Regions from separate parts of the Collimonas sp. GW821-FHT02H07 genome, predicted to be linked through region 1. Evidence: predicted binding sites of a transcription regulator. Region 1 holds the regulator's gene; each other region holds the start of a gene.
The links. The regulator sigma-54, encoded in region 1, starts transcription at its own class of promoters, with help from an activator protein. The targets are predictions, from matches to a motif close to TGGCANGNAANCTGCTTT.
Positions count from the first base shown of each region.

Region 2: a site for sigma-54 is predicted at 1,198-1,215, ahead of AC07V8_RS13830 (CmpA/NrtA family ABC transporter substrate-binding protein). Genes of this name have one in related genera too.
Region 3: a site for sigma-54 is predicted at 2,700-2,717, ahead of prpB (methylisocitrate lyase). Genes of this name have one in related genera too.

Region 1 is NZ_JBWKVC010000007.1:90,173-95,030, reverse strand. Features, by position in the region: gene lptA (lipopolysaccharide transport periplasmic protein LptA) at 1-65, shown strand, start outside; gene lptB (LPS export ABC transporter ATP-binding protein) at 62-808, shown strand; gene AC07V8_RS12875 (RNA polymerase factor sigma-54) at 919-2,397, shown strand; gene hpf (ribosome hibernation-promoting factor, HPF/YfiA family) at 2,567-2,917, shown strand; gene AC07V8_RS12865 (DUF4197 domain-containing protein) at 3,046-3,735, opposite strand; gene AC07V8_RS12860 (deoxyguanosinetriphosphate triphosphohydrolase) at 3,827-4,858, opposite strand, start outside.
Region 2 is NZ_JBWKVC010000008.1:33,213-38,070, forward strand. Features, by position in the region: gene pyrC (dihydroorotase) at 1-314, shown strand, start outside; gene AC07V8_RS13825 (ANTAR domain-containing response regulator) at 459-1,079, shown strand; gene AC07V8_RS13830 (CmpA/NrtA family ABC transporter substrate-binding protein) at 1,358-2,638, shown strand; gene ntrB (nitrate ABC transporter permease) at 2,843-3,619, shown strand; gene AC07V8_RS13840 (ABC transporter ATP-binding protein) at 3,640-4,446, shown strand; gene AC07V8_RS13845 (hypothetical protein) at 4,530-4,817, shown strand.
Region 3 is NZ_JBWKVC010000003.1:397,247-402,104, forward strand. Features, by position in the region: gene acnD (Fe/S-dependent 2-methylisocitrate dehydratase AcnD) at 1-401, opposite strand, end outside; gene prpC (bifunctional 2-methylcitrate synthase/citrate synthase) at 539-1,690, opposite strand; gene prpB (methylisocitrate lyase) at 1,740-2,627, opposite strand; gene prpR (propionate catabolism operon regulatory protein PrpR) at 2,895-4,541, shown strand; gene AC07V8_RS07945 (response regulator) at 4,635-4,858, opposite strand, start outside.

The DNA.
Region 1 (4,858 bases):
TCAGCCAGCCTGGCGCCGGCCGCATCCGCGCCGTCATCCAGCCACGGCCAAAGGCGGCGCCATGAGCGCCCCTAGCACGCTGATCGCCAGGGGCCTGCAAAAAAGCTATGGCGCGCGCCAGGTGGTGCATGACGTCTCGCTCGAAGTGCGCTGCGGCGAAGTGGTCGGCTTGCTGGGTCCGAACGGCGCCGGCAAGACCACTTCGTTCTACATGATTGTCGGCCTGGTGCCTTCGGACGGCGGCGAGATCGATCTGGACGGCGTCGATATTTCGCGCCTGCCTATCCATCGCCGCGCGGTGCTGGGCCTGTCCTACCTGCCGCAGGAAGCATCGGTATTCCGCAAGCTGACGGTGGAAGACAATATCCGCGCCGTGCTGGAACTGCAGCGTCCCAACGGCAAGGCGCTCGGCAAGGCCGAGATCGATGAACAGCTGCACAAGCTGCTGCACGAGCTGCAGATTGAAAAACTGCGCGAGAGCCAGGCCCTGTCGCTCTCGGGCGGCGAACGGCGGCGCGTCGAGATCGCCCGCGCGCTCGCCACCAATCCGCGCTTCGTGCTGCTGGATGAACCGTTCGCCGGGATCGATCCGATCGCCGTGATCGAGATCCAGCGCATCGTCCGCTTTCTCAAGGAACGCGGCATCGGCGTGCTGATCACCGATCACAATGTGCGCGAAACGCTGGGCATCTGCGACCGCGCCTACATCATCAATCAGGGCAGCGTGCTGGCCAGCGGCAGTCCGGACGACATCATCGCCGACGAGTCGGTGCGGCGGGTCTATCTGGGCGAGCATTTCCGCATGTAGTTTCGCTGATGCGGGAATGAAGTAATTGCATACAGATTAATCCGCCGCGCCAGTGCGGCTCTTAAACTCCGTACAACAAATAACAGAAGTGAATTGTCCGCACGGAAGCCATGAAACAATCACTCCAGCTACGCACCTCTCAACATCTTGCGCTGACTCCTCAGCTGCAGCAGTCGATCCGTCTGCTGCAGCTTTCCACGCTTGAGTTGCATCAGGAACTGGAACAGATCCTGTCTGACAACCCGATGCTGGAGCGGGTCGACGATCCGCTTGATAATTCGGTGCGGCTGCTGGCGGACGGCGCCATCAGCGGCACTGCGTCGACCATGGAGGCGCCGGCCGGCGACAGCGAAGTCAGCAGCTCGCCGACCGAGAGCGAAGCCAGCGCCGAAGCGCCGGCGGCTGAAAGCAGTACCGACAATGCCGACAGCGAATGGAGTTTCGACGACATCTCGCGCAGCGCGAAAACCTCGGACGATGAAGATGCGCGGCCGCAGCTGGAGGCGCATGAAACGACGCTGCGCGAACATCTGCTGCAGCAGATGCGCGAAGCCATGCACGACTTGCGCGACCGCGCGCTGGTCGAGCTGATGATCGATGCGCTGGACGACAACGGCTACCTGGAAGAGTCGCTGGAAGAAATCCTGGAGCGCCTGCCGGCCGAGCTGGAGATCGCCGTCGAAGAATTGTCGATGGCGCTGAAAATGGTGCAGAGCTTCGACCCGGCCGGCGTCGGCGCGCGCAACGCGCCGGAATGCCTGGCCTTGCAGATCAAGCGGTTTGTCAAAGTGCCATTCGTCACCCGCCGCCTGGCATTGGCGATTGTGCAAGATCACCTGGCGCTGTTTGCGCAGCGCGATTTCAATAAAATCAAGAAAGCCCTGGATTGCGACGACGAGGACCTGCGCGAAGCGCAAGCTGTCATCAAGCAGTGCAATCCCCACCCCGGCGCGCCGTTCGCCGCCAACGCTTCCGACTATGTGGTGCCGGACGTGATCGTCAGGCGCAGCAAGCAAGGCTGGCAGGTGATGCTGAACAATGACGTCATGCCAAGACTCCGGGTGAATGTCCTGTATGCCAACATCCTGAAGCAGAGCAAGGGCGATGGCGCACTCACTTCGCAGCTGCAGGAAGCCAAGTGGCTGATCAAGAATATGCGGCAGCGTTTCGACACCATTTTGCGCGTTGCACAAGCGATCGTCGAACGCCAGCGGAACTTCTTTTCCCACGGCGCGGTCGCCATGCGGCCGCTTGTGTTGCGCGAAATAGCTGATACACTGGGTCTACACGAGAGTACTATTTCACGTGTGACCACTCAGAAATACATGCTCACTCCCCACGGGATGTTTGAACTGAAGTATTTCTTCGGCAGCCATGTTGCTACTGAGGCAGGTGGAGAGGCTTCCTCAACAGCAATCAGGGCACTCATTAAGCAACTCATAGGAGCGGAAGATTCAAGAAACCCTTTCTCTGACAGCAAGATTGCCGACATGCTTGCGGAACAAGGTATGGTGGTCGCCCGCCGCACCGTCGCAAAATATCGCGAAGCACTAAAAATTCCGTCTGTTAATCTGCGCAAGGCCTTGTAGTTTTTTCTGGTTTGATTGTTAAGCTTACCCTTGCTATGTTCGGACATTACGGCTGTTTGTTATTTAGCGACTCTTGCCAGAACAGTCCCAGTCTCTTGTAGATTGTTCGCCTAAAGATTCAACGCAGTCTGTTCAGAACCGCCAGCAATATTCTTGATAGGAGCGCTGTATGAACTTCACCATCAGTGGGCATCACCTCGAAGTAACCCCTGCCATTCGCGAATATGTACAAAGCAAACTAGAGCGTATCAAACGCCACTTCGACCAGGTCATCGATATCAACGTGATCTTGAGCGTCGACAAACTCACTGAAAAAGAAAAGCGCCAGAAAGCGGACATCACGCTGCGCGTAAAGGGAAAAGATCTGCATGCCGAAAGCATTGCCCACGATCTTTATGCCGCCATTGATACGCTGATCGACAAGCTCGATCGCCAGGTCATCAAGTACAAGGACAAGATGCAGGATCACCAGCACGATGCGATCAAGCATCTGCCGGAAGAGCTCCCCGCCACGACCTGAACGGCCGCCAATCCGGGCGCTGCAGCTGACTAGCTGGCGCCGATAGAAAGAACAAGGGCGCAGTTAATGCGCCCTTTGTTATTTTCAGACCGTTTTACAAGTAAATCGTATTATTTTTTGCATCGCGCCTATTTGAGAGCGCCGAACACCTTGCCGATGATCGCGCTGCCGGCGCCGACCGGATCCTGGCGTATCGCTTTCTCTTCTTCACCGATGATGGTGTACAGGCCGTCCAGTGCACGTTGCGTGACATAACCTTCCACCGTCGACTGCTGCGCCGGCACCATGCCGGTCTTGCCGACCTGCCCCATGACCGCGTTATATTGGGCCGACAAGCCGTTGCGGTCGGTCACGCCTTTGACGATGGGCAGGAATTTCTGGCCCAGTTGCGCCGACGTCTTTTGCTTGAAAAAATCGGTCACCGAGGTGTCGCCGCCGGTCAGGATATTTTTGGCATCGGTCACCGACATCGACTTGACCGCATTCAGCAGCAAAGGCTTGGCCAGCGGCACCGCCTGTTCCGCGGCGTGGTTCATCGACACCACCAGATCGTCCAGCTTCTGGCCCTGGCCGGTCATGCGCAAAATGGGCATGGCCTTGTCGAGCACGCTGGGCAAGCCGATCTTGACCTTGTCGTTGTTCAGAAAACCATTTTCGACACCCAGCTTGGACACCGCCACATCCGCGCCTTTTTGCAGGGCGGCTTTGAGGCCGCTGCTGGCATCCTGGTTGCTGAGGTCGCCCAGCGACAGGGCAAGCGCCGCGGACGCTGTTGCCGCCAGGCTCAGTGTGATTGCTGTTTGAAATAGAGTCCGCATAATGATCCTTGAAGAAGTTGAATGGATAAGCCAAAGTCTAACTCAATTTATTGCAAACAAATCAAGAAAGAAAATGTCTGCCGGGCGGCGCCTACAGATGCCCTTCATCCACCAGGAACAGGCGCCGGTGCTCGCGGATCGCATAACGGTCGGTCATGCCGGCGATATAGTCGGCAATCGCGCGCGCCTGCTGCTGTTCCGACTCCCGCTGATCGAGCTGATAGTCGGGCGGCAGCAGGGATGGCTCGGCGCTGAAGCAGGCATACAGCTCAGCGACGATGCGGCGGGCCTTGGCCGTCATGCGGTTGACCAGGTAGTGGCGATACAGGTTTTCGCGCAGGAAGCGTTTCAGCAACGCGGCCTGCTGCGCCATGCCGTCGGAGAAGGCAATCAGCGGCGGCGCATTGCGGACATCGTCGACCGTCTGCAGCCTGGCATCCAGGATGCGCTGCTGCGAGGTCTGGATCAGGTCGGTGATCAAGGCATTGATCATGCGCCGGATGGTCTCGTTGATCGCCCGGCGCCCGCCCAGGCCCGGGAACAGCTGTTCGACCTGGCGGCTGTGCTGCGCATAGAAATCGATCTGGTTCATCTGCTCCAGGGTCAGCAGGCCGGAGCGCAAGCCATCGTCGATATCGTGATTGTTGTAGGCGATCTCATCGGCCAGGTTGGCCACCTGCGCTTCCAGCGTCGGCTGCTTGCGCTGGATGAAGCGCTGGCCGATATCGCCCAGTTTCCTGGCATTGGCCAGCGAACAATGCTTGAGGATGCCCTCGCGCGTCTCGAACATCAGGTTCAAGCCGTCAAACGCGCCGTAGCGCTGCTCCAGCTTGTCGACCACCCGCAGGCTCTGCAGATTGTGTTCGAAGCCGCCATGGGCCTCCATGCAGTCATTCAAGGCATCCTGGCCGGCATGGCCGAACGGCGTATGGCCGAGATCGTGGGCCAGCGAGATGGCTTCCACCAGATCTTCGTTCAATTGCAGGCTGCGCGCGATCGAGCGGGCGATTTGCGCGACTTCGATGCTGTGCGTCAGGCGCGTGCGGAACAGGTCGCCTTCGTGGTTGACGAACACCTGGGTCTTGTATTCCAGCCGGCGGAAAGCGGTGCAATGGATGATGCG
Region 2 (4,858 bases), on a different contig from region 1:
GCCGTTTCTTCCTCGGCACCGATTCGGCGCCGCATCCCAAGGGCCTGAAGGAGCATGCTTGCGGTTGCGCCGGCTGCTATACCGCGCTGCATGCAATGGAGCTGTATGCACAAGCGTTTGATCAGGCCGGGGCGCTGGATCAGCTGGAAGCATTCGCCAGCTTCAATGGGCCGGCGTTCTACAATCTGCCGCGCAACCAGGGCAGCGTGACCCTGAAGCGCCAGCCGTGGACCTTGCCGGCCGAACTGCCGCTGGGCGATACCACGCTGGTGCCGCTGAACGGCGGTGAAGCCATAGACTGGCAGTTGGTATAAAGTCATCCGGCCGCCGGCGCGCGGCGGCCGTTCGCATCAGCATGGTGCGATTTTTGCTTGCTTGCATGACAGCGATGGATAAAACGCTATCCCATCCGGTCTAACCGTAGCTCAATGAGTCGTCTGCGGACGAAGGTTTCAAGCATGCAAAGTCTACGTATCGTCGTGGTCAATCCTGTCGCCATCGAGGGCGAAGACGATCCTGCGTTTACCGCCCAGGCTGCGCGCGGCAAGGACTTGCGCATCGGTTTGCTGGAGGCCGGCTACAACATCATTGCTTCGCTTCCCGCCGACCTCTATCTCCCCGAAAGAATTGCCCAACTACAACCCGACATGATCATCGTCGACGCCGAATCAGACGCCCGCGACGTGCTGGAGCACGTGGTGGTGGCGACCCGCGACGCGCGCCGGCCGATCGTGCTGTTCACCGAGGACGCCAAGACTTCCAGCATGGATGCCGCCATGGCCGCCGGCGTCTCTGCCTACATCGTGGCAGGGTTGCAGACGGCGCGCATCAAACCTGTGCTGGATGTCGCCCTGGCGCGCTTCCGCCAGGAGCAGAAATTGCTGGCGGAACTGTCCGATACCAAGCTGAAACTGGCGGAGCGCAAGGTGCTGGAGCGCGCCAAAGGCTTGCTGATGGAACATCACAAGCTGAGCGAGCAGGAGGCTTATCAAAAGCTGCGGCGGCTGGCGATGGACAAGAACCTGAAGTTGTCCGAGGTAGCGCAGCGGATCATCGATGCCGCCGATTTGCTTGGCTAGCGCTTGAAGCAAGCCTGCATCGGCAGGAATGCCCGAAAATCGTGAGCTTGTTTGGTGCGATGCACAAAACGGGTGCGCTTTGCCGCCGGGATCCCGGCGCTTTTCTCCCTGCAACTCCTGGCACGTGGTTTGCATGGTTGATTCCAGGCGCCAGCGTTGGCGCTGCTGGAATCGGCTAACGGCGGTCTTTTCCACATAAGACAAAGGTGTCTTTCCACATGACTGGTGCATTGTGGAACGACGCCTTTTTGTTTGCCGAAACAAAGTGGAGCCATGCGATGGAATCAAAAAGAGCACTGCCGCAAGATGATCTTGACCTGAGCCTGGCTGTCGACGGCAAGCGCCGCCAAATACTACAAGCCGCCACCGTTGCGGGAGGAGCCAGCATGTTGGGATTATCTAGCGCCGGAGTATGGGCAGCCGGCTCGGACAAGCCGGAAAAAACCGAAGTCAAGATCGGCTTCATTCCACTCACGGATTGCGCCTCGGTGGTGATGGCGTCGTTGCTCGGCTTCGATAAAAAATACGGCATCAAGATCGTCCTCAGCAAGGAAGCCTCCTGGGCCGGCGTGCGCGACAAGCTGGCCAACGGCGAGCTGGATGCTGCACATGTATTGTCGGGTTTGATCTACGGCGTGCAGATGGGCATCGGCGGCCAGAAGAAGGACATGGCGATCCTGATGGGACTCAACAATAACGGCCAGGCCATCACGCTCTCCAAGAAGCTGGCGGACAAAGGCGCGGTGGACGGCGCTTCGCTGGCCAAGCTGATGGCCAGCGACAAGCGCGAATACACGTTTGCCCAGACTTTCCCGACCGGCACCCATGCCATGTGGCTGTACTACTGGCTGGCCGCCAACGGCATCAATCCACTCAAGGACGCCAAGGTGATTACCGTGCCGCCGCCGCAGATGGTGGCCAATATGCGGGTCGGCAACATGGATGGTTTCTGCGTCGGCGAACCATGGGGCCACCGCGCGATTGTCGACGGCGTCGGCATCACCGCCATCACCACCCAGGAAATCTGGAAGGATCATCCGGAAAAAGTGCTCGGCACCACCGCCGAATTCGCTGCCAAGAATCCGAACACTTGCCGCGCCCTGATTGCCGCGGTGCTGGAGGCCGGCAAGTGGATCGACGCCTCGCTCGCCAACAAGAACAAGATGGCGGAAGCGATCGCCGACAAATCCTATGTCAACACCAGCAAGGACGTGATCGACCAGCGCATCATGGGACGCTACCAGAACGGCCTGGGCAAGACCTGGGACGATCCGAACTACATGAAGTTCTACAACGACGGCCTGGTCAATTTCCCCTACCTGTCGGATGGCATGTGGTTCATGACGCAGCACCGGCGCTGGGGCTTGCTGAAGACGGATCCCGACTACCTGGCGGTGGCCAAGTCAGTGAGCCAGATCGATCTGTACAAGGACGCCGCGGCCATGACCAAGACGCCTGTGCCGAAAGATGCGCTGCGGACCTCGAAGCTGATGGACGGCACGGTGTGGGATGGCAAAAACCCCCAAGTCTACGCGGCCTCGTTCAAGATCCGCGCATAACATCGCGTGCCAAGCAGACGTTCCGTAAGCGCATTTTTTGGGAGAGCCATTATGAGTGCAATCATGGACACCGCGGCAAATGCAAATCGTCAGGCGGCGACGCACGGCGAGGTCGCCGAAAGCGAGGCGAATGCCGATGCGGCGGTCGCCGCCAGCAGCAGCGCCGCCCAGCCGCCGCCGAAAAGCAGCAGCAGGCGCAGCAGCATGCCGCCATGGCTGCTGCAGATTGTCGCGCCGCTGCTGGGGCTGGCCTTCCTGGTGCTGGTCTGGCAGATCATCGCCATGCACAACAGCCAGTTCCCGACGCCGCTGCTGACCTTGCAGGAAGCGCTCAAGCTGTTCGCCGATCCGTTCTATCGCACCAGCCCCAACGACCAGGGCATCGGCTGGAATATCCTGGCCTCGCTGCAAAGGGTCGGCATCGGTTTCGGACTGGCGGCGCTGGTCGGCATCCCGCTGGGTTTCATGATCGGCCGCTTCAGATTCCTGTCCAGCATGTTCGGCCCCATCATCAGCTTGCTGAAGCCGGTATCGCCGCTGGCCTGGCTGCCGATCGGCCTGCTGGTGTTCAAGTCGGCCAATCCGGCGGCGATCTGGGCGATCTTCATCTGCTCGATCTGGCCGATGGTGATCAACACCGCGGTCGGGGTGCAAAGAGTGCCTCAGGATTACATGAATGTGGCGCGCGTGCTGAACCTGTCGGAATGGAAAATCATCACCAAGATTCTGTTTCCATCGGTGCTGCCTTACATGCTGACCGGGGTGCGGCTGGCGATCGGCACCGCCTGGCTGGTGATCGTGGCGGCGGAAATGCTGACCGGCGGCGTCGGCATCGGCTTCTGGGTCTGGGACGAGTGGAACAACCTCAACGTGCCGCACATCATCATCGCGATCGTGGTGATCGGCGTGGTCGGCCTGCTGCTGGAGCAGTTGCTGGTGACGCTGGCGAAAGCGTTCACCTACGAACAAGTCGCCGGTTAATTCGATAGCAAGGACCAAACATGGAACAGCGCGACGCCAAATTCATCGACATCCACCGGGTTGAAATGGTGTTCAGCACCCGCAAAGGCCAGTTTCATGCGCTGCGCGATATCAGCCTGACGGTGCGCAAGGGTGAGTTCGTGACCTTGATCGGCCATTCCGGCTGCGGCAAGTCGACCCTGCTGAATCTGATCGCCGGCTTGCTGATGCCGAGCGAAGGCGTGCTGATTTGCGCCAGCCGCGAAATCGGCGGACCGTCGCCCGAGCGGGCGGTGGTGTTCCAGAATCATTCGCTGCTGCCCTGGCTCACCTGCTTCGAGAATATCTATCTCGGCGTCGAGCGGGTGTTTTCAGCAGCGGAAAACAAGAGCGCCATGAAGGAGCGCACCAAGGCGGCGCTGGCGCTGGTGGGCTTGAGCGCGGCAGGACAGAAGCGGCCGCATGAAATTTCCGGCGGCATGAAGCAGCGCGTCGGCATCGCGCGGGCGCTGGCGATGGAGCCCAAGGTCTTGCTGATGGATGAGCCCTTCGGCGCGCTGGATGCGCTGACGCGTGCACACTTGCAGGACGAATTGCTGAAGATCGTCGCCAAGACCGGATCGACGGTGGTGATGGTGACCCATGATGTCGACGAAGCGGTGCTGCTGTCGGACCGCATCGTGATGATGACCAACGGTCCGGCCGCCACCATCGGCGAGATCGTCCAGGTCAGGCTGGCGCGGCCACGCGAGCGGCTGGCGCTGGCGCAGGATCCGCTGTATTCCGAATACCGCACTTCGGTGCTGGAATTTTTGTATCGCAAGCAGGCGGTCGCCCATGCGGGCTGACGCCTGACCGGGAGAATGACTATGCAGGCAGGCAAAGTGATATTGGTAGGGGCGGGGCCGCGCAACCGAACTGGCCGGCGCTGGTGGCGTCCGGCCTGACCCTGGTGATCTACATGGGGGGGGCGCGCTGTCGCGAGTTGCAGCGGCAGCTGCTGGATGCCGGCATGGCTGCATCGATGCCGGTGGCGGTGGTGCAGTCGGCGACGCTGCCGACGCAAGCGCAGCTGCTGACCAGCCTCGATCGCTTGCCGCAAGCCTTGCAGGACAGCGGCCTCGGCAGCCCTAGCATCATCGTCATTGGCGAAGTAGTGCGCTGTGCCGATGCCTTTGCCGATATCGTGCTGGACCAGGTGCAGCAGGCGCTGGCTTGAGCCGCGCCTATGCCGCAGCGTTGGCGGGCGGTCGGGCGCGA
Region 3 (4,858 bases), on a different contig from region 1:
AAGGCGTCGGCGTCGAAGCCGCCGCACTCGACCGCCAGCGAGTGGTCTACCACCAGCTGGGTCGGCACCACCGGATTGACCAGGGCCGGGTCGCCGCCTTGCAGGGCAATGGCGTCGCGCAGGCCGGCGAGGTCGACCAGCGCGGTCTGGCCCAGGATGTCATGGCACACCACGCGCGCCGGGAACCATGGGAAATCGAGGTCGCGCTTGCGTTCGATGAATTGCTTGAGGGAGGCGGTCAGGGTGGCCGGATCGCAGCGGCGCACCAGGTTTTCGGCCAGCACGCGCGAGGTGTACGGCAGTTTGTCGTAGGCGCCGGGCTGGATGGCATCGACCGCGGCCCGCGTGTCGAAGAAATCCAGCTGGGTGCCGGGAAGAGGTTTGCGGTTTGCTGTGTTCATGGCTCAGTCGGGAAAGGAAGCATCATCTAATTACGTCTGGGCGACCCCGTCATTCCCGCGAACGCGGGAATCCACATTGCCGGCGATGGCAGGAAAAATGGATCCCCGCGTTTGCGGGGATGACGGAGTGCTCAGCGCTAGCGTTTTGCGATCGGCACAAACTCCAGATTATCCGGGCCGACATAGTTGGCCGACGGGCGGATGATCTTGTTGTCGATGCGCTGCTCGATCACGTGCGCGGCCCAGCCGGAGGTGCGGGAGATCACGAACAGCGGCGTGAACATCGCGGTCGGCACGCCCATCATGTGGTAGGACACGGCCGAGAACCAGTCCAGGTTCGGGAACATTTTCTTGACTTCCCACATCACGCTTTCCAGCCGTTCGGCGATATCGAACATCGCGGTCGAACCGGCTTCCGCCGACAGCTTGCGCGCGACTTCCTTGATGACTTTGTTGCGCGGATCGGAGACGGTGTACACCGGATGGCCGAAACCGATCACCACTTCCTTGTTCTCGACGCGGCTGCGGATATCGGCTTCGGCTTCATCCGGATTGTCGTAGCGTTTCTGGATTTCCAGTGCGACTTCATTGGCGCCGCCGTGTTTCGGGCCGCGCAAGGCGCCGATCGCACCGGTGATCGCCGAGTAGAAATCGGAACCGGTGCCGGCAATCACCCGGCTGGTGAAAGTGGAAGCGTTGAACTCGTGTTCCGCATACAGGATCAGCGAGACGTGCATCGCCTTTTCCCACGCGGCGGACGGTTTCACGCCGTGCAGCAGGTGCAGGAAATGGCCGCCTATCGATTCGTCGTCGGTTTCGACCTCGATGCGCTTGCCGTTGTGGCTGAAGTGATACCAGTACAGCAGCATGGAGCCGAACGACGCCATCAGGCGGTCGGCGATGTCGCGCGCGCCGGGTGCATTGTGGTCTTCTTTCTCCGGCAGCGTGCAGCCCAGCACCGAGGCGCCGGTGCGCATCACGTCCATCGGATGGGAGGCGGCAGGCAGCGCTTCCAGCGCGGCCTTGACGCTGGCGGGCAAACCGCGCAAGGATTTCAGCTTGCTCTTGTAACCCTTGAGCTCGGCGCTGGTCGGCAACTTGCCGTGCACCAGCAGATAGGCGATTTCCTCGAATTCGCAAGTGTCGGCGATATCCAGGATGTCATAGCCGCGGTAATGCAGGTCGTTGCCGGTCTTGCCAACCGAGCATAGTGCGGTGTTGCCCGCGGCGACGCCGGACAGCGCGACGGATTTTTTTGGTTTGAATGCGGTTGCTGGTGCTTCGCTCATTTTTTAGTCTCCGGACGGAAAGGAATTGATGTGTCTTAAATTCGGGTGATTATTTTTTCTGGGCTGCAAACAGCGCATCCAGATGCTGCTCGAAATCGTGATAGTTGATCCGCTCGTACAATTCCATGCGGGTCTGCATGGTGTCGACCACGTTCTTTTGCGTGCCGTCGCGGCGGATCGCGGCGTACACGTTTTCGGCGGCCTTGTTCATGGCGCGGAAGGCCGATAGCGGATACAGCACCAGGCCGACATCGGCTGACTTCAACTCTTCTACCGTAAACAATGGCGTGGAGCCGAACTCGGTGATATTGGCCAATACCGGCACCTTGACGGCTGCGGCAAACTGCTGATACATCGCCAGCTCGGTGATCGCTTCCGGGAAGATCATGTCGGCGCCGGCTTCAACGCAGGCGATTGCGCGCTCCAGCGCGGATTCCAGCCCTTCCACCGCGAGCGCGTCGGTACGCGCCATGATGACGAAACTGTCGTCGGTGCGGGCATCGACCGCAGCCTTGATGCGGTCGACCATTTCTTGCTTGCTGACGATTTCCTTGTTGGGACGATGACCGCAGCGTTTGGCGCCGACCTGGTCTTCGATGTGGATCGCCGCCGCGCCGAACTTGATCATCGATTTGACGGTGCGCGCCACATTGAAGGCGCTGGCGCCGAAGCCGGTATCCACATCGACCAGCAAAGGCAGGTCGCAGACATCGGTGATGCGGCGCACGTCGGTCAGCACGTCGTCCAGATTGGAGATGCCGAGGTCCGGCAAGCCGAGCGAACCGGCCGCGACGCCGCCGCCGGACAGGTAAATCGCCTTGAAGCCGGCGCGCTTGGCCAGCAAGGCGTGATTGGCGTTGATCGCGCCGATCACCTGCAACGGCGATTCTTCTTGCACTGCCTTGCGGAAGGCGGCGCCTGCGGAATACTGACTCATGGGTTCTCCTGATAGATTGCACACTGGGTGCACTGTTTCATGCAGATATCTGCATCGGGGTTTTATCGTTATAGAGCAATCGTCATGCCAAGCAAGCCGCAATATCTGCACACATGGCAGGGCAATAAAATAATGCAATCAAATCAATCGCCTACAAAATCAGATGGCAATAAGACAATTTTCTTGAGTCCGGATGAAACAATCGAATTGTTTCATTTCATGTTACATTCATACGCATTGAAACATGCGTGCAACACACGGTGAAACATGCCCCCTTCCCCTCAGCCCCCTGCCCGGCGTGAGCCCGGCGATGCCGGCGACCACAGCCAAAAACCAGCGATCTGGACCGTCTCGGTCTCGCGCCTGTCCGACCTGTTCCGCGACATTACGCTGGAATACGACGACCGCGCGACGATCGAGCCTATCTATCTGGGATTCGACGAGGCCGCGCGCCACATCCGCGAACGGATGGAAACGGAGCGCTGCGATGCCGTGATCGCCGCCGGTTCCAACGGCGCCTATCTGAAAAGCCGGCTGTCGGTGCCGGTGGTGATCGCCAAGGCCAGCGGCTTCGATGTGCTGCAGGCCTTGTCGCGCGCGCGCCAGATCACGCCGGACATCGGCATCATCACCTACCAGTCGACCATGCCGGCGCTTAAGGAATTCCAGAACGCCTTCGGTTTCAATATCCAGCAGCGCGACTATGCCACCGAAGAAGATGCGCGGGCGCAGATCCATGAACTCAAGGCCGGCGGCGTCAAGGCCATCGTCGGCGCCGGCCTGATCACCGACCTGGCCGAAGAAGCCGGGCTGGCCGCGGTGCTCGTCTATTCCGCGGCATCGATCCGCCAGGCCTTCGACGATGCGCTGGAAATCGCCCGCCTGACGCAACTGGAAGCTGGCCGCAGCCACGGCCGTGGTACGCCGGTTGCCGACACGTTGCGCGCCAAGCATGGCATCAACGATTTGCGCGGCGATTCGGCGGCGATGGAAACCCTGCGCCAGTCCATCGTGCTGTACGCCAAATCGCAGGCCACGGTGCTGATCCAGGGCGAAACCGGCAGCGGCAAGGAACTGGTCGCGCAAGCGATCCACCGTGAAAATCCGCGCGCGCTGATCGGCAACAAGCCGTTTGTCGCGGTCAATTGCGGCGCGATTGCGGAATCGCTGCTGGAATCGGAACTGTTCGGCTATGAAGAAGGCGCCTTCACCGGCTCGCGCCGCGGCGGTCACGCCGGCCTGTTCGAAGCGGCCCATCGCGGCACGCTGTTCCTGGATGAAATCGGCGAAATGCCGCTGGCGCTGCAGACCCGTTTGCTGCGCGTGCTGGAAGAACGCGAGGTGGTGCGCGTCGGCGGCACCCGGCCGATTGCGGTCGATGTGCGCATCATCAGCGCTACCCACTGCGACCTGGAGCGGCGCGTGCGCGAAGGCCGTTTCCGCGCCGACCTGTTCTATCGCCTGGCCGTGCTGCGCTTGACGCTGACGCCCTTGCGCGAGCGCCCGCAAGACTTGATCGCGCTGGCCGAATGGTGCCTCAAGAAATCCCTGGCCGCGCTGGGCGCCCGCCCGCATCCGAACCTGCATGCTGAAATCGTCGCTTGCCTGCCCCTGCTCAGCGCCTATGCCTGGCCCGGCAACGCGCGCGAAGTACGCAACCTGATGGAAAGAGTGGCGCTGTTCCTGGCAGCCGAACCGCTGCAGGCATTGTCGCCCGCCTTCTTGCTCAGCGTCGCGCCGGAATTCGGCCAGCCATCTGCCGCCGCACCAGCTGCCGCTGCCGCCGCCGCCGCACCGCAGGCCGCGGAAAACATCGCGCAGGTGCTGGCCCGTTTCGGCGGCAACCGCGAAGCCGCGGCCAGGCATCTCGGCATCAGCCGTACCACCCTTTGGCGCAAGATCAGGAAGCAATAAGCATCGGCAATCGCGGTAGTTACCCACACCAGTTTCGACGCTCAACGATCCCCGGGTCGAAACTTTCCTGCCTACTTATACGGACAGGAAAGCTTATATTCCCTCACGCTCCAGTCCGGCAAGCACATCGTTCATCAGTGCTTCAAACTTGGGTAATGAACTGGTCAGCACGGGCAGATTGACCACCCTGGCGAGATGTTCCAGGCGTACGCACGCAGCAACAACCGTCTGTTCGCGAATCATGGAAAATGCCCCCTTGATCGAATGCAGCCGCTCCTGCACTTCCTTGATATCCCCTGTTGCCAGTGCACGATGAA